Regions from separate parts of the Nitratireductor sp. PBL-C9 genome, predicted to be linked through region 2. Evidence: predicted binding sites of a transcription regulator. Region 2 holds the regulator's gene; each other region holds the start of a gene.
What was found. The regulator LexA, encoded in region 2, represses DNA repair genes until DNA is damaged. The targets are predictions, from matches to a motif close to TGTTCNNNNTGTGTTCNG.
Positions count from the first base shown of each region.

Region 1: a site for LexA is predicted at 3,504-3,521, ahead of uvrA (excinuclease ABC subunit UvrA). Genes of this name have one in related genera too.
Region 3: a site for LexA is predicted at 6,057-6,074, ahead of ACRTG1_RS11240 (ATP-dependent helicase). Genes of this name have one in related genera too.

Region 1 covers NZ_JBPAXW010000007.1:14,858-22,392, forward strand. The annotation lists gene moaC (cyclic pyranopterin monophosphate synthase MoaC) at 1-453, shown strand, start outside; gene ACRTG1_RS15200 (molybdopterin molybdotransferase MoeA) at 456-1,664, shown strand; gene ACRTG1_RS15205 (hypothetical protein) at 1,791-2,222, opposite strand; gene ACRTG1_RS15210 (single-stranded DNA-binding protein) at 2,237-2,737, opposite strand; gene uvrA (excinuclease ABC subunit UvrA) at 3,691-6,615, shown strand; gene ACRTG1_RS15220 (DUF72 domain-containing protein) at 6,620-7,420, shown strand; gene ACRTG1_RS15225 (ComEC/Rec2 family competence protein) at 7,516-7,535, opposite strand, start outside.
Region 2 covers NZ_JBPAXW010000012.1:5,370-12,904, forward strand. The annotation lists gene ACRTG1_RS22025 (P-II family nitrogen regulator) at 1-134, opposite strand, end outside; gene ACRTG1_RS22030 (NAD(P)H-hydrate dehydratase) at 415-1,920, shown strand; gene lexA (transcriptional repressor LexA) at 2,013-2,735, opposite strand; gene ACRTG1_RS22040 (MarC family protein) at 2,822-3,454, opposite strand; gene gyrA (DNA gyrase subunit A) at 3,686-6,541, shown strand; gene ACRTG1_RS22050 (hypothetical protein) at 6,590-6,736, opposite strand; gene coaD (pantetheine-phosphate adenylyltransferase) at 6,957-7,457, shown strand; gene ACRTG1_RS22060 (peptidylprolyl isomerase) at 7,476-7,535, shown strand, end outside.
Region 3 covers NZ_JBPAXW010000004.1:274,741-282,275, forward strand. The annotation lists gene ACRTG1_RS11205 (AsmA family protein) at 1-165, opposite strand, end outside; gene ACRTG1_RS11210 (FAD-binding oxidoreductase) at 261-1,679, opposite strand; gene ACRTG1_RS11215 (thioesterase family protein) at 1,861-2,349, shown strand; gene ACRTG1_RS11220 (chloride channel protein) at 2,471-4,111, shown strand; gene ACRTG1_RS11225 (hypothetical protein) at 4,283-4,513, shown strand; gene ACRTG1_RS11230 (dienelactone hydrolase family protein) at 4,516-5,394, opposite strand; gene ACRTG1_RS11235 (MerR family transcriptional regulator) at 5,584-5,997, shown strand; gene ACRTG1_RS11240 (ATP-dependent helicase) at 6,115-7,535, shown strand, end outside.

The DNA of each region.
Region 1 (7,535 bases), on a different contig from region 2:
GGCGAAGCGCATATGGTCGATGTGAGCGGCAAGCAGGAAACCAGCCGGGAAGCGCTGGCGGAAGGCGCCGTGGTGATGAAGGCGGAAACGCTGGAGGCCATTCTGGCGGGCAACGCCAAGAAGGGCGACGTTCTGGCAACCGCGCGCATCGCAGGCATCATGGCCGCCAAGAAGACGCATGATCTCATTCCCCTTTGCCACCCGCTGGCGCTCTCGAAAGTGGTGGTGGACATCGAGCCCGACCACGAACTGCCGGGGCTCAGGGTGATGGCGCGTGTGCGCGTGACGGGACAGACGGGCGTGGAGATGGAAGCGCTTACCGCTGCCTCGGTTGCCTGCCTGACGATCTATGACATGGCCAAGGCGCTGGACAAGGGCATGGTGCTCGACGGCATCCGCCTTCTTGAGAAGACGGGTGGAAAATCCGGCCACTGGCGCGTAGCGGAGAACTGACCATGAGCCTTTTGCCGGTGGATGAAGCGCTGGAGCGCATTCTCGAGGGCGTGAAAGCACTACCCGGCGAAACAGTGCCCATTGAAGAGGCCGACGGTCGCGTTCTGGCAGCGCCCCTCGCAGCCACCCGCACACAGCCGCCCTTCGACGCTTCGGCCATGGACGGCTATGCCGTGCGCGCCGCCAATGTGGCGACGCCGCGCGCAATGCCGCTAAAGCTTATTGGAGAATCTGCCGCGGGCAGCCGGTATCACGGCGCAGTGGCCGACGGCGAAACCGTGCGGATCTTCACCGGCGCGCCGGTGCCCGAAGGCGCGGACACGATACTCATTCAGGAAAATGCGGACATTCTGGACGATGGCCGGATCGAGGCGACCGATACCGTCGCTGCCGGACGCCATATCCGCCGCGCAGGGCTCGATTTTCAAAAGGGCGACAGCGTTCTCGAACAGGGACGCCGGCTCGGACCTGCGGGAATAGGGCTGGCGGCTGCGGCAGGCCATGCAACGCTTGATGTGACGCAGCGCCCGCTGGTGGCGGTGATCGCCACGGGCGACGAGCTGGTGCGGCCGGGCGAGCCCTGTGGCCCGGACCAGATCGTTGCATCCAACGGCTTTGCCATCGGCGCTCTGGCGCGCAGGGAAGGCGCGCGCATTCTCGATCTCGGCATCATCCCCGACGACAGCGCCGCGATCTCCGACGCGGTGCGCAGGGCCGCTGCCGCCGGTGCGCATGTTCTGGTGACGCTTGGCGGCGCTTCGGTCGGTGCGCGCGACCTGGTGCGGCAGGCGCTGCTCGATGCGGGCATGTCGCTTGATTTCTGGAAAATCGCCATGCGCCCCGGCAAACCGCTGATGTTCGGGCGGCTGGGTGACATGCGTGTGCTTGGCCTGCCTGGCAACCCGGTTTCCAGCCTCGTCTGCGCGCATCTGTTTCTGCGTCCGCTCATTGCCCGGCTTGGCCAGCGCAGCTACGCGCCGGATCTGCGCTCGGCTGTTCTGGCAAAGGCGCTGCGGGCAAACGATGAACGCCGCGACTATGTTCGCGCCTCGGTGGCGCCCGGTTCCGAAGGGCTGATCGCCACGCCGTTCACGCTGCAGGATTCCTCCATGCTGACCACGCTGGCCGCATCCAATGCGCTGATCGTGCGCGAGCCCGGCTCGCCGGCAGCTGAAGAAGGCGATCGCTGCCGTGTGCTGATGCTTGGGTGAGTGCTTCGCACCCGATGGTTACAGCCAGAAGTGCTGCGAAATCCGGTGGATCGTCGTCAGCACACCGCGCCAGCCCGGCTTGCCATTCTGCGCAATGTCAGCCCGCTGCGCTGTAGAGAGCAGGCATTAACCGCCCTCGCCTTCGCGCCCGGGGATTGCGACGCGCATGATGCGACCGCCAAGCCCGTGCACGGTGTCATGCGCACGTACAGTCACATGACCGAGCCCCTCGGGCAGCGCGACACCTGAAAGGCTGCGCGTAAAAGGCTGTTCATTCACATGTGGGTGAAGAAGCGTTCGAGAGGCGATGACCTTGCCAGCGTCATCCAACACATCCGAGCGGTCTGCATAGTGATCCCAGCCCTCGTCCCCATGCTCGACCGTCACGTCGAAGCGATGGGCTCCATCACCGTCAGCAATGATTTCGACCGCGACAACATCCGCTTCACCGGCATTCACCGGCGATGGCGCAAGGGCCGTCGCCACCGCAAAAAAGAAAAGCCCGGCAGGCCTGCTCAGACACGGTGCGGTCGAAGCGGCTCTGCCGGGCTTTTTCATGCGATTGTTCCGTCTCAGAACGGAATTTCGTCGTCGAGGTTCTGCGAGTAACCGCCACCGCCGCCGCCGCTGCTGCCACCGGTATCGGCGGGACCGGACTGGCCGAAATCGGAGCTGCGACCACCGCCGCCGCCATAACCGACCTGGTTGTCACCGCCCTGCCCGCGCGTGTCGAGCATCTGCAGTTCGCCACGGAACTTCTGCAGAACGATTTCCGTCGTGTAGCGGTCCTGACCGTTCTGGTCGGTCCATTTGCGCGTCTGGAGCTGGCCCTCGACGTAAACCTTGGCGCCCTTCTTCAGATACTGTTCCGCCACCTTGGCAAGATTGTCGTTGAAGATCACGACATTGTGCCACTCGGTGCGCTCGCGCCGCTCGCCGGACTGGCGATCACGCCAGGTTTCCGAGGTCGCGATGCGGATGTTGACCACCGGATCACCGGAGTTGAGCCGGCGGATTTCCGGGTCTGCACCCAGATTTCCCACCAGAATGACCTTGTTGACGCTGCCCGCCATAACGCTTCTCCACGCTTATCCGAAATCTGCCGCGCACTTTATCGCAAGCGGGGCTGGCGCGCGCTCTCCCGCTGCCCCTGCTCCGGTCTCGTCCACAGCTCATTTGTTCTTCTTATGTTCGCACTTGGCGGGATGCCTGTCAATGAGCCCCTTCCGGGGCGCGCAGAAAGGCGCAACAGAAAAAGGAACAGAGAAAAAGGAAAAGCCCCGCCGCATTGTTTCGAGCGCGCGGGGCTTCGGGTCTTCTGACCCTCCGTACCGGGAGTGGTTTACCGGTAATCATCAGGCAGGACGGGTTTCACCGTCCCTGTCTTCATAAAGATTAGATTTTCGTGGGGCAGCCAGCCGCCAGCGTTGTCGTGCCTGCCGACGAAGAAGGTTCTGCAGTGCAGTGTCCTCAATCGCCATGGACCGCGTCGGGAACGCATGATCGTACGAGACGGTTATGCGCTCGGGACCGATCAGCCAGCTGTGGCTTCGCGCAATAGGCGAAGCCCGATGCGTCGGTCAGGTGGAGTCATGCCTCCCTCCTTCTTCGCGTTACGAGGCTTTGCTCGGTGTCAGCGTGCTCAAGCAACCATGCGCGCCCGAAGCGCCCACCGGCGCGGTTTCAAGGGCGGCCAACAGCCACGAGCACTGACGAAAATGATACTGCGCCTTTGGTTAATGGCGGTCAAGGCGATGCGGCGGCGCGGGCGAAATTGTGATCATCTGTAACGGATGCTCACGAGAGCCAGCCCGGCGCAGGACGATCGTGTCAGGAGCGTGTTCGATATTTGTTCTTTTCCCTTGCTCTTTTTTTTAAAACGAGGGACAACCCCCGCAACGTCGAAACGCCCTCGTCTGTCAGCGGGCCGCGCGGCCCATCGACATTTGCGGCGCGTTTCCTACATGAAGCATGGTCCGGCATGCTGCCGGCCACACCAGATAAATGAGACAGGCAGCGACGGGGCATGCCAGAACACAAGTCCATCACCATTCGCGGCGCGCGCGAGCACAATCTCAAGAATGTCGATCTCGACCTTCCGCGCGAAAAGCTGATCGTCATGACCGGCCTGTCGGGCTCGGGCAAGTCTTCGCTCGCCTTCGACACGATCTATGCCGAAGGTCAGCGGCGCTATGTCGAAAGCCTTTCGGCCTATGCGCGCCAGTTCCTGGAAATGATGCAGAAGCCGGATGTCGACCAGATCGACGGGCTTTCGCCGGCCATTTCCATCGAGCAGAAGACCACGTCGAAAAATCCCCGCTCCACCGTCGGCACGGTGACGGAGATCTACGACTATATGCGCCTTCTCTTCGCGCGTGTGGGCGTGCCCTATTCGCCTGCGACCGGCCTCCCCATCGAAAGCCAGACCGTGAGCCAGATGGTCGACCGGGTTATGGCGCTGGAGGAAGGCACCCGCCTTTACATTCTCGCCCCCATCGTGCGCGGGCGCAAAGGCGAATACCGCAAGGAGATGGCCGAGCTTCAGAAGAAGGGTTTTCAGCGGGTAAAGGTGGACGGCACCTTCTACGAGATCGCCGATGTTCCCGCCCTCGACAAGAAGTACAAGCACGACATCGATGTGGTGGTGGACCGCGTCGTGGTGCGTGAAGATCTGGCGACGCGCCTGGCGGATTCGCTCGAAACCTGCCTGAAGCTCGCCGAGGGGCTGGCTGTCGCCGAGTTTGCCGACAAACCTCTTTCAGAAGGCGCGACCGCCAAGGGCGGCGGCGCAAACAAATCGAAAAACGAGACGCATGAGCGCATCGTTTTCTCCGAAAAATTCGCCTGCCCGGTCTCCGGCTTCACCATTCCGGAGATCGAGCCGCGTCTCTTCTCGTTCAACAATCCGGCCGGCGCCTGCCCCACCTGTGACGGTCTGGGCAGCCAGCGCGCCATCGACCCCAATCTCGTGGTGCCGGACGACAATGCGATCCTGCGCGAAGGCGCCATCGCGCCCTGGGCCAAATCCACGTCGCCCTATTATCTGCAGACGCTGGAAGCGCTTGGCCGCGAATTCGGCTTCAAGGTGGGCGACCGCTGGCGCGATCTGCCGGACGACGGCAAGGACGCGATCCTGAACGGCACCGGCGACAGGAAAATCGTCTTCGACTACGATGACGGCCTGCGCAGCTACCGCACCACCAAGCCTTTCGAGGGTGTCGTGGTCAATCTTCAGCGGCGCTGGAAGGAGACGGAATCGGCCTGGATGCGCGAGGAGATCGAGCGCTACATGTCGGCCCATCCCTGCCCCGCCTGCGATGGACACCGGCTCAAACCCGAGGCGCTCGCCGTCAAGATCGACGGCCTGCATATCGGCCAGGTCACGGGCATGTCGATCAGCAAGGCCGGCGCATGGTTCGAGGAACTGCCGGAGCATCTGAACGACAAGCAGAACGAAATCGCGGTGCGCATCCTCAAGGAGATCCGCGAGCGGCTGCGCTTCCTCAACGATGTCGGGCTCGAATATCTCACCCTGTCGCGCAATTCGGGCACGCTGTCGGGCGGCGAAAGCCAGCGCATTCGTCTGGCCTCGCAGATCGGTTCCGGCCTGACAGGCGTGCTCTACGTGCTGGACGAACCCTCTATCGGCCTGCACCAGCGCGACAATGACCGCCTGCTGGCGACGCTCAGACATCTGCGCGATCTCGGCAACACGGTGATCGTGGTGGAGCACGACGAGGACGCCATTCTGACCGCCGACTATGTGGTCGATATCGGCCCGGCAGCCGGTGTTCATGGCGGACAGATCATCGCTGAAGGCACGCCGCAGGAGATCATGGCCAATCCGGCCTCGATCACCGGCAAATATCTCACCGGCGAAATGGCAATCCCGATGCCGGAACAGCGCCGCGAAATCTCCAAGAAGCGGCGCATTCGCGTCGTGGGCGCGCGCGGCAACAATCTGAAAAACGTGACGGCGGATGTGCCGCTTGGCACTTTTGCCTGCGTCACCGGCGTTTCTGGCGGCGGAAAGTCCACGCTTCTGATCGAGACGCTGTTCAAGGCCGCATCGCGCCGCATCATGGGGTCGCGCGAGCAACCGGCCGATCACGACCGGCTCGAAGGGCTTGAGCATCTCGACAAGGTCATCGACATCGACCAGTCGCCCATCGGCCGCACGCCGCGCTCCAACCCGGCCACCTATACAGGCGCGTTCACGCCGATCCGCGACTGGTTCGCGGGCCTGCCCGAGGCCAAGGCGCGCGGCTATCAGCCGGGTCGCTTCTCCTTCAATGTGAAGGGCGGGCGCTGCGAGGCCTGTCAGGGCGATGGCGTCATCAAGATCGAAATGCACTTCCTGCCGGATGTCTATGTGACCTGCGACGTCTGCCACGGCAAGCGCTACAACCGCGAGACGCTCGACGTTACCTTCAAGGGCAAGTCGATTGCCGACGTGCTCGAGATGACGGTGGATGAAGGCGTGGAGTTCTTCTCCGCCGTTCCGGCCGTGCGCGACAAGCTCGTCACGCTCTCGCGCGTGGGGCTCGGCTATATCCATATCGGCCAGCAGGCGACCACGCTTTCCGGTGGTGAGGCGCAGCGCATCAAGCTCGCCAAGGAACTCTCCAAACGGGCAACCGGGCGCACGCTCTACATTCTGGACGAGCCCACCACGGGTCTGCATTTCCACGATGTGGCCAAGCTGCTTGAAGTGCTGCACGAGCTGGTGGACCAGGGCAACACGGTGGTGGTGATCGAGCACAATCTCGAAGTCATCAAGACTGCCGACTGGATTCTGGACCTCGGCCCCGAAGGCGGTGATGGTGGCGGCGAGCTCGTGGCCTGCGGCTCCATCGACGATGTGATGGCCGAGCCGCGCAGCTACACGGGCAAATTCCTGAAAGAACTTCTGGAGCGCCGGCCAGCCGGCAAAGCCCAGGCAGCGGAGTGAGACGATGAGCGAAGGCACCATTCGCGCCGGCATGGGCGGCTGGACGTTTCAGCCCTGGGAAGGCACGTTCTATCCGGACGACCTCCCGAAGAAGCGGCAGCTGGAATATGCGGCGCGACAGGTGCCGACCATCGAAGTGAACGGCACCTATTACGGCAGCCAGAAGCCGGCCACCTATGCCAAATGGGCGGATGAGGCCCCGGATGGTTTTGTCTTTTCACTCAAAGGGAACCGCTTCGTGACGAACCGCAAGGTTCTTTCGGAAGCCTCTGCTTCTCTTGAGAAATTTCTGGGTTCCGGCATCACGGAAATGGGTGACAAGCTCGGCCCGCTCGTCTGGCAGTTCGCGCCCACGAAGACGTTCGACCCGGAAGATTTCGAAGGGTTCCTGAAACTGTTGCCGGCTGAGCGTGACGGCATCGCGCTGCGGCACGTTCTTGAAGTGCGGCACGATTCCTTCTGCATGCCTGAATTCCCGCAGCTGGTTCGCAAATATGGCGCGGCCATCTGCTACGCCCACCACAACACCTATCCCGAGATTGCCGATGTGACGGGTGACTTCGTCTATGCGCGCCTCCAGCGTGGCGAGGACGATGTGCCCACGGCCTATCCGCCCGCCGAACTGGAGGGCTGGGCCAGACGCGCAGAACAATGGGCCGAAGGCGGACAGCCAGACGATTTGCCGATTGTTGACCCCGGCTTCACGCCGGAGAAAAAACCGCGCGATGTGTTCGTCTACTTCATTCATGAAGGAAAGATCCGCGCCCCGCATGCTGCAAAAGCCTTCATGGGCCTTGTCGGCTGATCTCGCTTCAGGCCGCACGCGAAAGCGCATGTAGAGAGTCAATATAGCGGCGTATCTATCTGTTTTCATTGATTATGCGAACGATGGTGCGCCGCTCATTCTTTGTCTTTACGCC
Region 2 (7,535 bases):
AGCTCGGTGTGGCCTTTCTGGCGTCCGAAACCCTTCGCCTCGATGACGGTGATGCCCTGAAGGCCGATTTCCTGAAGGGCCTCCTTCACCTCATCGAGCTTGAAGGGTTTGATGATCGCTTCGACCTTTTTCATGCCTCGGTGGCCTCCAAATGGGTTCGGGGACGGATGGTCCGCATCCCTTATTGCTCCGGTTCGGTTGAAGCACGAAACATGCCAACTCGTGACAGAGCCTTGCATGTTGCGTGCCAAACGCTGCATTCTGCGTTTGAGAATTGGCGCGACGCGGTTTTCTCCGGCTTTGGCATGCTAGGCGAGCGCCCCCGGATAGCAAGATGGGAACCATGCGGTGCGGTTCGCAGTTTGAGACTTGCTTAAAAAATATGCAATGAGCCGAAGAAAGCGGCAGCTTGTTATGCGTATGGTTGTTCTGACACCTGAAGAAATGGGCAATGTGGATCGCGCGGCCATCGCAGCCGGCCCTCATGACGGGTACGGGCTGATGCGCAATGCCGGCGCGGCGGTGGCTGATCTTATCCTCGAGCGGTTTTCCGGCGCTGCTGGCGTCGCGGTTCTCTGCGGACCGGGCAACAATGGCGGTGACGGCTATGTCATTGCGCGGCTTCTGGCCGAGCGCGGCGTCAATGTTCGCCTGTTCGCCGATGCTGCGCCGCGGGAAGACAGCGATGCCGCCAGGGCGCGCGAGGACTGTTTTGTAACGCCCGAGGCTTTGGCCGATTTTCGCCCCGAAGCCGGCTGGCTGGTGGTTGACGCGCTCTATGGCGCCGGGCTTTCAAAGCCAATCGCGGGCATCGAGGCCGAACTCATCGAGCGGGTTGCGGCTGCGGGCGTCCCGGTGGTTGCCGTCGATCTTCCGTCCGGTCTTTCGGGTCTCACGGGCAAGCCCCTCGGCAGCTGCTTCAATGCGGACCTGACCGTCACGTTTTTCCGCAAAAAGCCGGGGCATCTGCTCATGCCCGGTCGACGCCTGTGTGGCGAGCTGGTCGTGGCCGATATCGGCATTGCCGAGACGGCGCTTGCATCAATGGATATCGCCCTCTGGGAGAATGGTCCGGCGCTCTGGCGCGACGCCGTGCCGGCGGTGGAGATCGATGCGCACAAATATGTGCGTGGTCATGTGGCGGTTGTTTCGGGCGGTGGCGCATCCACTGGTGCTGCGCGGCTTGCCGCGCGTGGCGCGGCGCGCGCCGGGGCAGGGGCCGTGACGGTGCTTTCGCCTGCAAACGCCCTGTCGGTGAACGCGATGCACCTGACCTCAATCATGCTGCGCAAGGCGGAGGCAGTGGATGAACTCATCGCCTTCCTCGATGAGCGAAAACCGACAGCCGCTGTTCTCGGCCCGGCAGCCGGCACAGGCGAGCGCACGCGCAGCTTCGCGCTGGGTTTTCTGGAGCGCGATGAAGGGCTGAAAGGGCTGGTGCTGGATGCCGACGCCATCACCGCCTTTGCCGATGCGCCCGATACGCTCTTCGAGGCCGTGAGAAGCTCCGCCTTAGCGACCGTGCTGACGCCGCATGACGGTGAATTCGCGCGCCTCTTCGGCGATCTCGCGGCTGACGCTTCCATGTCCAAGGTGGAGCGTGCGCGCGCAGCGGCAGAGCGCTCAGGAGCGGTGATCATCCTGAAGGGGGCGGACACGGTCGTCGCCTGCCCGGACGGGCGCGCCGCGATCAACACCAACGGATCGCGTTTCCTGGCGACGGCGGGCTCTGGCGATGTTCTGTGCGGGATTGTGGCCAGCCTTCTGGCGCAGGGCATGCCGGTCTTCGAAGCGGCATCGGCCGGCGTGTGGCTGCATGCAGAGGCTGGCGGGATGTTTGGCCGGGGCCTGATTGCGGAAGACCTCCCCGAGATGCTTCCGCATGTCTTCCAGGCGCTCTTCCCGGACGATGTTGGCTGAACCGACGCGGAGCTTGAAAAGAGCGCGCATTCTGGATGCCGGATGGCATCGGAGCCGGGGCATGCCTGAAGCCGCCCCGGATAGTCTTAAACTCAGTAGCGGCGCATCAGGCCGACGAGGCGACCCTGCACCTTGACGCGGTCGGGGCCGAAGATACGGGTTTCGTAAGCCGGATTGGCGGCTTCAAGGGCAATCGATGCGCCCTTGCGGCGGAAGCGCTTCAGCGTTGCCTCTTCCTGATCCACCAGCGCCACGACGATCTCGCCGGGATTGGCGGTCTGCGTCTCGCGGATGATCACCGTGTCGCCATCGAAAATGCCCGCATCGATCATCGAGTCGCCCTTGACCTCAAGCGCGTAGTGATCGCCACCGGTAAGCATGTCCGGCGGAACCGCGATGGAATGGGTCTGGTGCTGAATGGCGTCGATGGGGACACCGGCAGCGATGCGGCCCATCACAGGCACGGAAACGACGCCGGAAAGCGCGTCATCATTGCTGGCGGCAGGCTTGGAGGCCGCTGGCGCGGGCGTCTTGCCGAGGCTGCCCTCGATGACGCTTGGCGAAAAGCCGCGCGCGGCGGAATTGAGGCCCGGCGCGATGGAATCGGGAAGCCGCAGAACCTCCAGCGCACGCGCCCTGTTCGGGAGCCGGCGAATGAAGCCGCGCTCCTCCAGAGCCGTGATCAGCCGGTGAATGCCGGACTTGGAGGCGAGGTCGAGCGCCTCCTTCATTTCATCGAAGGAGGGCGGGATTCCGGTCTCCTTCAGTCGTTCATGGATGAACAGAAGAAGTTCGTGCTGCTTGCGGGTCAGCATGGGCGCCACCGAGAATCAGTTAAAAACAAAACCAGAACATACTCTATATGTTCCAGTTGTGTTCCGCAACCGTCCGGTTGCAGCGCCTATGGCGCAGCGAAAAGCGCCTTGGCTCCGTCTGCCACGAACTGGACCGCGAGGGCTGCCAGAATGACGCCCAGGAGGCGCGTCAGGATGGAGCGTCCCGTTTCGCCCAGAAAGCGGTCCACGCGCTCCGCCAGCGTGAAAACGGCATAGGTGAGGAGGATCGTTCCAAGCAGGATGCCGAGCAGCGCGATGGTGCCAAGAATCGAATTGAACTCGCCCGAAAGAAGCACGGTGGCCGAGATGGCGCCGGGACCCGCGATCAGCGGAATGGCCAGCGGGAAGGCGGCGATGTTGCGGATCATGTCGCGCGTGATCGCGCGCTCGGCACTCTTTTCGTGGCGCTCCTGGCGGCGCTCGAAGATCATCTCGAAGGCGATGAAGAACAGAAGCAGGCCGCCTGCCACACGGAAGGCGGGAAGCGTGATGCCGAACACGGCCAGAATGGCGCTGCCAGCGACGCCGAACAGGGCCAGAACGGCGAATCCGATGATGGCTGCGCGCACGGCCACCTGATTGCGCTCCGAGCGGTTCATGCCCGCTGTCAGCGCCAGAAAGAGCGGCGCAAGCCCTGGCGGATCGACGGTTACCAGCAATGTGACGAAGGCGTTGAAAACGGTATCGTAACCAGGCATCGGGTTCTCCTTGCGGCCTCTCTAGCCCAGCTTGGATGCGAGGGAAAAGCCCTCATTCTTCACGCAGGCTCGCTTCCTGCGGCAATTTGTCAAGGCGCTCATCCCCAGGAGGTTCGTATGCGCCTGAAATTGCGTTGGATTTCCGTCATCAAAAACGGATGCTCAATTGGAGAATCGCTGACGGCTCATATATAAAGAGTATGTGATTCCTCATTAAGAATGTGACACGTTTTGACTGACCAGACGACGCCGAACGGATCGGGCGAGCCCGACGAAATCGAGCCGATTTCCATTGTCGAGGAGATGCAGCGCTCTTATCTCGATTATGCGATGAGCGTGATCGTGAGCCGCGCCCTGCCGGATGCACGCGATGGTCTGAAGCCGGTGCATCGGCGCATTCTCTATGCATCCCATGAGAGCGGTTACCACTGGAACCGCAAATATGTGAAATCGGCCCGCCCCGTTGCCGACGTGATGGGTAAATACCACCCGCACGGCGATGCCGCCATCTACGACGCCTTGGTGCGTATGGCGCAGAACTGGTCCATGCGCCTGCCGCTGGTCGACGGGCAGGGCAATTTCGGCTCCATCGACGGCGATCCGCCGGCGGCAATGCGTTACACCGAGTCGCGTCTCACCAAGGGCGCGCATGAGCTTCTGGAAGACATCGACAAGGACACGGTCGATTTTCAGGACACCTATGACGGCTCCTCCAGCGAGCCGCGCGTGCTTCCGGCGCGCTATCCGAACCTTCTGGTCAATGGTTCGGGTGGTATCGCCGTCGGCATGGCGACGAACATTCCGCCGCACAATCTGGTCGAAGTCATCAATGGCTGCGTGGCGCTGATCGAGAACCCCGCACTCGGCCTGCCGCAGTTGCAGGAGATCATTCCCGGTCCCGATTTCCCGACCGGCGGCCTGATTCTCGGCCGTTCAGGTATCCGCAGCGCCTATGAGACGGGCCGCGGCTCGATCCTCATGCGCGGCAAGGTCTCGATCGAGCCGGCGCGCAATGATCGCGAAGCCATCATCATCACCGAAGTTCCCTATCAGGTGAACAAGGCGTCGATGATCGAAAAGATGGCCGAGCTGGTCCGCGACAAGCGCATTGAAGGCATTTCCGACATTCGCGACGAGAGTGACCGTCAGGGTTACCGCGTCGTGGTCGAGCTGAAGCGCGACGCCGTTGCCGATGTGGTGCTGAACCAGCTTTACCGCTTCACGCCGCTTCAGACCTCCTTTGGCGCCAACATGGTGGCGCTCAACGGCGGCAAGCCGGAACAGATGAACCTGCTTGATCTGCTCCAGGCCTTTGTCTACTTCCGCGAGGAAGTGGTCAGCCGGCGCACCAAGTACCTGCTGCGCAAGGCGCGCGAGCGCGCGCACGTCCTGGTTGGCCTTGCGATTGCCGTTGCCAATATCGACGAGGTGATCAAGCTCATCCGTCACGCGCCCGATCCGCAGACCGCGCGCGAGCAGTTGATGGAGCGCCGCTGGCCGGCCTCCGATGTGGAAGCGCTGATCCTGCTGATCGATGATCCGCGTCACCGCATCAACGAGGATGGCACCTACAATCTCTCCGAAGAACAGGCGCGTTCGATCCTCGAGCTGCGTCTCCAGCGCCTCACCGCGCTCGGACGCGACGAGATCGCCGACGAATTGAACAAGATCGGTGTGGAGATCGCGGATTTCCTCGAGATTCTGTCTTCGCGCGCCCGCATTCAGCAGATCGTCAAGGACGAGCTCATCGGCGTGCGCGACGAGTTCGGCACGCCGCGCCGCACCGAGATCACCGAAGGTGGCGCAGATCTCGACGATGAGGACCTGATCCAGCGTGAAGACATGGTCGTCACGGTCACGCGCAAGGGCTACATCAAGCGCGTGCCGCTTTCGATCTACCGGGCGCAGGCGCGTGGCGGCAAGGGCCGCTCGGGCATGTCGACCAAGGACGAGGATTTCGTCACCCAGCTCTTCGTCGCCAACACCCACACGCCGATCCTGTTCTTCTCCTCGCGTGGCATTGTCTACAAGGAGAAGGTCTGGCGTCTGCCGGTCGGTACGCCGCAATCGGTCGGCAAGTTCCTGCGCAACATGCTGCCGCTCGAAGAGGGCGAGAGCATCACCACGATCATGCCGCTTCCGGAGGATGAAGAGAGCTGGGGCGCGCTCGACGTCATGTTCGCCACCACGCGCGGCACGGTGCGGCGCAACAAGCTGTCGGATTTCGTTCAGGTCAACCGCAATGGCAAGATCGCCATGAAGCTGGATGACCCGAGCGACGAGATCCTCGGCGTCTTCACCTGTACCGAAGACGACGACGTTCTGCTGACGGCGGCTTCGGGCCAGTGCATCCGCTTCTGCGTCACCGATGTACGCGTATTCGCCGGACGCAACTCGATCGGTGTGCGCGGCATCAATCTGGCCGAGGGCGACCGGGTCATCTCCATGGCCATTCTGGCCCATGTGGAGGCAAGCCCGGCCGAACGCGCTGCCTATCTCAAGCAGGCCGCCGCCGAGCGGCGTCAGGCTTCGGGTGAAGAAGAGGAAGTGGCGCTCACCAACGAGGATGTCGGTGAGGAGGAAAGCCTGTCCACGGAGCGCTTCGAAGAGCTTCAGGCGCGCGAGCAGATGGTGCTGACCGTCAGCGAGTTCGGCTATGGCAAGCGCTCGTCCAGCTACGACTTCCGTGTCACCGGACGTGGCGGCAAGGGCATTCGCGCCACCGATGTCTCCAAAACCGGCGAGATCGGTCCGCTCATCGCGGCGTTCCCGGTCGAGCAGGAAGACCAGATCATGCTGGTTTCCAATGCCGGTCAGGTCATCCGCGTTCCGGTCGGTGGCATCCGCATCGCAAGCCGCGCCACCAAGGGCGTGACCATCTTCAACACGGCCAAGGGCGAGAAGGTGGTTTCGGTTGAGCGTATTTCCGATACGCAGGCCGAAGAAGAAGAGATGGAAGCGCTGGACGGAGAAGCCGCAGCCGAGGCGGGGGAAGCTCCTGCGGCCAACGCGGATACGCCTGACACTGGTGCCGACAATGGCGCTGGCGAAGACGGTGCTTCTGGCGGCGAGGGCGCTGCCGAATAATCTGCAGCCTTCTTCCAAACGTAAGGGGCAGGGATTCGTTCCTGCCCTTTAACGCAGGCGGCGATGGCCCGTGTTGCGGCCCGTGTTGCGCACGCGGTTTTCCAGCTTGATGCGGTTGGCCTCTTCATGAAGGCCGACCGCCGTTGCGATCAGCATGGCGACGGTCATTGCGGCAGCGAGCGTAAAGATAAGCATGGCTTGTCTCCTTTGGCCTGTTAACGAAGAGAGACGCCATTTGGTTTCATGGCTGGCGCTCTCCCTGCCATTGGTGTCCTGACTAGCCCAACTGGTTCGAACCGTTCTTGAATGCGGCGTTCATGCCTCGTTCATGCGCTCTGCGGCCTTGTGCCCGACGGGGCTGCCGTGGCGTGATTGCTGAATTGCCATCGCCCGGCAAGACGGATAAAAGCACGCCATGACCGAACGAACAGCCTTTTATGCCGGGTCCTTCGATCCACTGACAAATGGCCACCTGGATGTGCTCAAGGGCGCGCTCACGGTATCTGACCGCATTGTCGTCGGGATCGGCCTTCACCCGGGCAAGAAGCCGCTTTTTTCCTACGAGGAGCGCGTCGCATTGATCCAGCGCTCTGCGCTGGCCGAGCTTGGTGACGATGCCGGGCGCATCGAGGTTGTCGCGTTTGACGGGCTGGTCATCGATGCGGCGCGCGAGCATGGCGCATCGATCATGATCCGCGGCCTGCGCGATGGCACTGATCTTGATTATGAAATGCAGATGGCGGGCATGAATGAAACCATGGCGCCCGACCTGCAGACTGTTTTTTTGCCGGCAAGTCCTTCCGTGCGCACAATTACCGCCACACTTGTACGGCAGATCGCTTCCATGGGCGGAAATATAGCGCCATTCGTTCCTTCCGTTGTTCTGGAAGCGCTCAAAGCCAAATTCCCCGCCTGAAACCAAAAGGAGAGTTTCATGCAGCTTCGCAAGCTTGCCTCGTCTGCGCTCGTGGCCGGTGCACTCATGATCGGTCTT
Region 3 (7,535 bases), on a different contig from region 2:
CGCGCGCGCAGAGCCTTCCACCCGGACTTCACGGCCAAGCACCCGCCCCGCCTCACGTTCGAAGGCGGAGCGATAATGGTTCCAGTCGATGAAATAGGGAGCCACCAGCGCCGAGGTCAGCGCCAGCACCACAAGTCCACCGAAGAATACGAACAGCCGGGCCAGTTCCGTCTCCTAAATATGCGTCCTCAGCCCCTACACTATGCGTATTTCAGTGGCGTTAAAGGGGCTAACACCATGCATGGTCGCACAAATCCGGCTTATGTGCGCCTTGCCCCGATGATCTTGCCCGGGTTCATGATGTTGTGCGGATCGATGGCTTCCTTGACCGCGCGCATCACGTCCACCGCGTCGCCCAGCTCCTCTTCGAGGAAGCGCATCTTGCCCTGGCCGATGCCGTGTTCACCGGTGCAGGTGCCGTCCATGGAGAGGGCCCGCCGGTTGAGACGCGCAACGAAGGCTTCCGCCTGCTCGATCTCCTTCGGATCGTTCATATCCATCAGAACCAGCACGTGGAAATTGCCATCGCCCACATGGCCGATGACCGTGGCGATCAGGCCCGATTCGGCGATGTCGGCCTCGGTCTCGACAATGCATTCGGCCAGCCGCGAGATCGGCACGCAGACATCGGTGGAAAGCCCCTGCGCGCCGGGGCGCAGCGCCACGCACGCCCAATAGGCGTTGTGACGCGCCTTCCAGAGCTTCGTGCGCTCCTCGGCAACGCTCGTCCACTGGAACGGCCCGCCGCCGAACTCCTCGGCGATCTCGCCAAAGGTCTCGGCCTGTTCCTTCACGCCTGCATCGGTTCCATGGAATTCCAGGAACAGGCACGGGCCTTCCGGGTAATCCAGATCGGAATAGGCGTTGATCGCCTTCATGGCGAGGCCGTTGACGAACTCGATGCGCGCCACCGGCACGCCCATCTGGATCGTCATGATGACCGCCTGACAGGCCGATTCCACATCCGGGAACGAGCAGACGCCGCCGGATACCGCCTGCGGAATGCCGTAGAGCTTGAGCGTCATCGCCGTGATTATGCCGAGCGTGCCTTCGGAGCCGACCATGAGCCGGGTCAGATCGTAACCGGCAGAGGTCTTGCGGGCGCGCCGCGCGGTGGTGATGAGACGCCCGTCGGGCATCACCGCCTGCACATTCACCACATTGTCGCGCATCGTGCCGTAGCGCACGGCGTTGGTGCCGGAAGCGCGCGTCGAGGCCATGCCGCCAAGGCTGGCGTTCGCGCCCGGATCGATCGGGAAGAACAGGCCCGTATCACGCAGATAGTGGTTCAGATCCTCACGCGTCACGCCGGGTTCGACCGTGCAGTCCAGATCCTCGGCGTTGACGGCAATGATGCGGTTCATGTTCATGAGATCGAGCGAAATGCCGCCGGCCGGCGCATTCACATGCCCCTCAAGCGAAGAGCCCGTGCCGAAGGGAATGACCGGCACGCGATGCTCGGCGCACAGGCGCACCACATCCTGCACCTCTTCCACATTGTTCGGCGCGAACACGCCATCGGGCAATTGCGCGGGAATATAGCTGGTCGAGTGGGCATGCTGCTCACGCACCGAATGTCCCGTCAGCAAACGCTCGCCATAGCGCTCCCCGAGGATCTCAAGAACGCGGGCAATGCCCTCTTCGTTGCGATCCAGCTTTTCCAGTTCCGCCAGCGCCATGCCTGTTCTCCAATTACCTGGTCCAACCCTTCGCGTGGTCCAACACTTGTCCAGCGGGGTGGTTTTCGTTTCTATCCGAATCTGCCGCAATAAAGCACCTTTACAGGCAGTTTGGATCAATTTGGGTGACACAAACGCCGCAGGTCCGAAACAGTCCACAGGCCAGAAATACGGAAGAACAATGCCAGACAACGCGCCCTACACTTCCCGCGTCTTCGAATTGCAGAAAGACTGGATCGATTTCAACGGCCATCTGAACATGGCCTACTACACCGTGCTCTTCGACCGCGCCTATGAGGAAGTGGGGGAGAGCCTGGGCATGGGCGCGCACTATGCGGCCACCCGCAGGCTCACCACCTACACGGCGGAAATCCATCTTAGCTATGTGCGCGAACTGCATCTCAGCGACCGGGTGCGCGGCACCTACCAGCTGCTCGACCATGACGAAAAGCGGCTTCACTCCTATCAGGAGCTGCGCCACGCCGACGAGGGCTGGCTGGCGGCCACCTGCGAAACCATGACGCTTCACATCGACATGTCGGGGCCGAAGGTCACCCCCTTCCCCCGTGATGTGCTTGAGCGGGTCGAAGCGATGCGCACGCTCCACGCGACGCTCGAAACACCCGCCCGCGCCGGCCGGTCAATCGCAATCCGCCGCCGAAAGAGCTAGATCGCCAGCGTCCCTTCGGACGCAAAAGGCCGATCTAAACTATTGATGGAGCACCGGAATAGCCGAATACCGGATTCCACTTTCCGGTCCGATGCTTTAGGCTCGGGAAAACGGGGCAGGCATGTCGATTCTCAGGCTGATACAGCGGCTTCCGCAAATTCTGCGGACGTGGATTGAACCAAACGTCAGCGCGTTCCTCAACGCGCGCCTGCCGCTTGTCTGGCTTCTGTCGCTGTTTCTCGGGCTCGGCGTCGCCATTGCCGCAATCATTTTCCGCGAGCTGATCGGCGTCTTCCAGCTTTTCTGGCTCGGCACGCGTTCGGAGCGCGTGTTCACCGCCGCCCTGTCGCTGCCCTGGTACTGGATCGTGGCCGGCCCCACCGTGGGCGGGCTTTTCGTCGGCCTGCTGCTCACGCGGCTTGAAGCGCGCCGCACCGGCGCGGTGGCCGACGTGATCGAGGCGCGCGCGCTTTCCGGCCGCAGCAAGCTTTCCTTCCGCGAAGGCATCCTGTCCGCATTCATCACCGCGCTTTCGCTCGGTTCGGGCGCAAGTGCGGGGCGCGAAGGGCCCGTGGTGCATCTGGGCGCAGTGCTTGCCAGCGCCATCGCCTGGCGCGCAAACCTGCCCGAATGGTGCCGGCGCACATTGCTTGGCGCTGGCGTTGCAAGCGCCATCTCCGCCTCGTTCAACGCACCCATCGCCGGCGTCCTGTTCGCCCATGAGGTCATCCTCGGGCATTACGCCATGCGCTCCTTCGTGCCCATCGTCATCGCCTCGGCGGCGGGTGCGGTGGCCTCGCGCCTCTGGTTCGGCAGTTCGGCTGCCTTTCTGGTGCCCACCCACCAGATCACGTCCTTCTGGGAGTTTCCGGCCTTCGCGCTGCTCGGCGTGACCGCCGCCGTGGTCGCAATCCTGTTCCAGTTCTCGCTCTTCGTCTCCGACTATGCGGCGCGCGGCGTGCGCATTCCCTTATGGACGCGCCCCGTGGTCGGCGGGCTCATCGTCGGCGGCATGGCCGTGGTCTTCCCGCAGATCCTCGGCGTCGGTTACGAGATCACCGACATGGCGCTGTGGAACCGCCTGCCGCTCATGACCATGCTGGCGCTCATCGTCGTCAAGACGGCCGCAACTTCCATCACGCTCGCCATGCGGTTTGGCGGCGGCATCTTTTCCCCAGCCCTCTTCCTCGGCGCGCTCACCGGCGGCGCGTTCGGCATCATCGCCGCCGCAGCCTTCCCCAACATGGCATCGAGCGAAGGGCTCTACGCCATCCTCGGCATGGGCGCCGTTGCCGGAGCCGTTCTCGGCGCCCCCATCTCCACCACCGTCATCGTGTTCGAACTGACCGGCGGCTACGAGCTGTCCATCGCGCTCCTGCTCACCGTGGCGGTGGCGCATGGCATCACCCAGGCCATTCACGGCCATTCCTGGTTCCAGTGGCAGCTGGAGATGCGCGGGCTGTTTCTCGTTGAGGGGCCGCACAAGACGCTCGGCCACATGACCCGTGTGATGGATTTCATGGAGCCGCTGCCGGAGGATGAGGAACCTGTGGCCTTCGACCCGGAAACGGGCGCGCCGGCGCTCAAACCGACCGACACGCTGGAGGCGGCGCTGCGCGCCTTCGACAAGGGCGGCTACGACCGCCTGCCGGTGGTCGATCTGCAGGATCCGGGCCGCGTCATCGCCTTTGCCAGCCATGTGCGGGCGCTGCGTTTCTTCAACCGCGCGCTGGTGGACATCAGCGAGGAAGAACACCGATAGTTCTTTTGCGCCAGAGACTTAAAGGGATAAGGACTGGTTAAAGGCTCCGTTAACCATAACGCCAGCGGCCAGATCTTTGCACAAGTTTAACCATGTCGCCCGCTTGAAGCGGCCCCTCCCCGCGCAGACCATCGCCTGAAACCAGTCGATTCGTAGGCGGCGAGAAGCCAGTTGTTGAACGAGGAAGCCAGAGCCCTGTCGGAGAGTCTCGCGCATTCGCACGAGATCTCCGATTATGATTTCTGGCGCGCGCTCAAATCCATCGAGGACGAGCTCTACTGGCTGGAGCGCAACCGCAGGCCCATTCCCATCGATCTGATCTATGTACGCGCCATTGTGCGCACCGCGCGCCAGAAACGCATTTTTCTGGACTTCGATCCCCTGCCCTTCGGCTCATACTGAAGTCAGGTCAGGTTCTCCTTCAGAAACGCAATCGTGCGCTCCCAGGCCAGTTCCGCCGCAGCACTGTCATAGCGGGCTTCGGACGTGTCGTTGTTGAACGCGTGGTTCACCCCTTCATAGACATGGATGGTGAAGGTCTTGCCCGCATCTTCAAGTGCGGCCCGATAAGCGTCGATGCCCGCATTCACGCGCTCATCCAGCCCGGCATAGTGCAGGAGCAGCGGTGCTTCGATCCGCACCACATCTTCCGCCGCCGGCTGCGTGCCATAATAGGCGACGCCCGCATCCAGTTCGGGATCGGCAACGGCCAGATTGTTCACCAGCGCCCCGCCCCAGCAGAAGCCGATCACGCCCACCTTGCCGGTCGTGGCGTCATGGCCTGCCAGAAAAGCCTGCGTGGCCACCGCATTGCCCACCGTCTGATCGCGATCCAGTTCGCCGAACAGACCGCGCGCCTTGTCCTCATCCTCCGGCGTGCCGCCCAGCGGTGAGAGGAAGTCCGGGGCAAGCGCCACAAAGCCTTCCAGCGCAACACGCCGCGCCACATCGCGGATATGCGGGTTCAGGCCGCGGTTTTCGTGAACGACGATCACAGCGGGCAGTTTCTCGCCCGCATCCGCAGGCCGCACGAGATAGCCCTTCATCTCGCCGCCCTCACCCGGATAGGTGATGTCTTCGGCTTCAAGGCGTTCGTCATCGTCTGCGACCATGGCCGCGCGGGCGGAATTTGCCGCCAGCAGAGGCGCGATGGCGGCCGCAGCTGCACCCGATCCGGCCAGTCGCGTCAGCCTGTTCATGAAGGCGCGGCGGTCGAGGGTCAGATGGGTGTATTCGTCATAGGCGTCGATCATCGCCTGGGTGATCTTCGGCTGATCCTGCATGAATTCACTCCCATTTCGTTGACTGGTTCCCGCCGAAGTCCAAGGTAGGGCCAGCCGGGAAAACGTCCATTCACGCCCGCGTGAACCAATTTTCTCTTCGCCCGCCCCCCGTCTGGCTTTCCCCCTTGGCCTTTCGCAGAAGACCGGCAATACCTATATAGACTAGAGATTTTGAAGGAGCCGCGCGGCATGTGGTCAATTGGCGAACTGTCGAAACGGGTGGGCGTGAAGGTGCCAACCATCCGTTATTACGAGGAAACCGGGCTGATCGAACCGCCCGAGCGCTCCTCCGGCAACCAGCGTCGCTATGGAAAGCAGGCGATGGAGCGCCTCGCCTTCATCCGCCACGCCCGCGACCTGGGGCTGGGCATCGACGCAATCCGTTCGCTGATCGAACTGAGCGGGCATCCCGAAAAACCCTGCGAAACGGCGGACAGCATTGCCCGCGAGCACCTTACCGAAGTGCGCGAGCGCATTGCCCGCCTGCAAAGGCTGGAGCATGAGCTCCAGCGCATCGTCGACAGTTGCGACAGCGGCTCGGTTTGCGATTGCTATGTGCTGCGGGCGCTATCCGACCATTCACTCTGCGAAAGCGAGCACTGACGACGCTGTTCCCCCGCTTTTTGCCGGCTTGGCACCCCCTTGGTTCGTGAGGCGCAAACCGGTACAAATAGAAAACATCCATGGGCTATGCCCCCCGAATCACCATAAGCAGGTGCGATGTCCGGCTTTCCTGATGATATTCCGTTCTTTGACGAGGACGAACCCGCCCCGACGCCCCCGGCTGCGCAGAAGCCTTCAGGCATCGCAGCGCGCGCCATGGCTGCGCGCACGGGCGGACCCGACACACGCTATCTCGATGCGCTCAATCCCGAGCAGCGGCTGGCGGTGGAAACCACCGAAGGCCCGGTTCTGGTGCTTGCGGGCGCGGGCACCGGCAAGACACGCGTTCTGACCACGCGCATCGCGCATATTCTGGCCTCCGGCCGCGCCTATCCCTCACAGATCCTGGCCGTGACCTTCACCAACAAGGCCGCGCGCGAGATGAAAGTGCGTATCGGCACGCTGGTCGGCGAGGCCATCGAGGGCATGCCATGGCTCGGCACCTTCCACTCCATCGGTGTGAAGATCCTGCGCAAGCATGCCGAGCTGGCGGGGCTCAAAAGCTCCTTCACCATTCTCGACACCGATGACCAGATCCGCCTCATCAAGCAGATCATTCAGGCCGAAGGGCTGGACGACAAGCGCTGGCCGCCGCGCCAGTTCGCGCAGATGATCGACGGCTGGAAGAACAAGGGGCTGGCACCAAAGGAAATTCCCGAGGGCGACGCCCGCGCCTTCGCCAATGGCAAGGGCCGTGAACTCTACACCGCCTATCAGAACCGCCTGAAGACGCTCAACGCCGTCGATTTCGGCGATCTCCTTTGCCATCCGATCCGCATTCTGCGCGATCATCCCGATGTGCTTGCGGACTATCACCGTCGGTTCAAATACATTCTGGTGGACGAGTATCAGGACACCAACACCGCCCAGTACATGTGGCTGCGGCTGCTCGCCCAGCGCCCCAAGAGCACGGAACCGGTGAACATCTGCTGCGTCGGTGATGACGACCAGTCGATCTATGGCTGGCGCGGCGCGGAAGTGGACAACATCCTGCGCTTCGAGAAGGATTTCCCCGGCGCTGCCGTGATCCGGCTGGAGCGCAATTACCGTTCCACCAAGCACATTCTGGGCGCTGCCTCGCACCTCATCGCCAACAATGAAGGGCGGCTTGGCAAAACGCTCTTCACCGAGCATTCCGACCCCGACGATCCCAAGGTGAAGGTGCATGCCGCCTGGGATTCGGAGGAAGAGGCCCGGGCCGTGGGCGAAGAGATCGAGGCGTTGCAGTCCAAGGGCCACGCGCTCAACGACATCGCCATCCTCGTGCGCGCCTCCTTCCAGATGCGTGAGTTCGAAGACCGCTTCGTCACGCTGGGGCTCAATTACCGCGTCATCGGCGGACCGCGCTTCTATGAGCGCCTCGAGATCCGCGACGCCATGGCCTATTTCCGCATCGTCGCGCAGGCCGCCGACGATCTGGCATTCGAGCGCATCGTCAATGTGCCCAAGCGCGGGCTGGGTGAAGCCAGCGTGCGCCA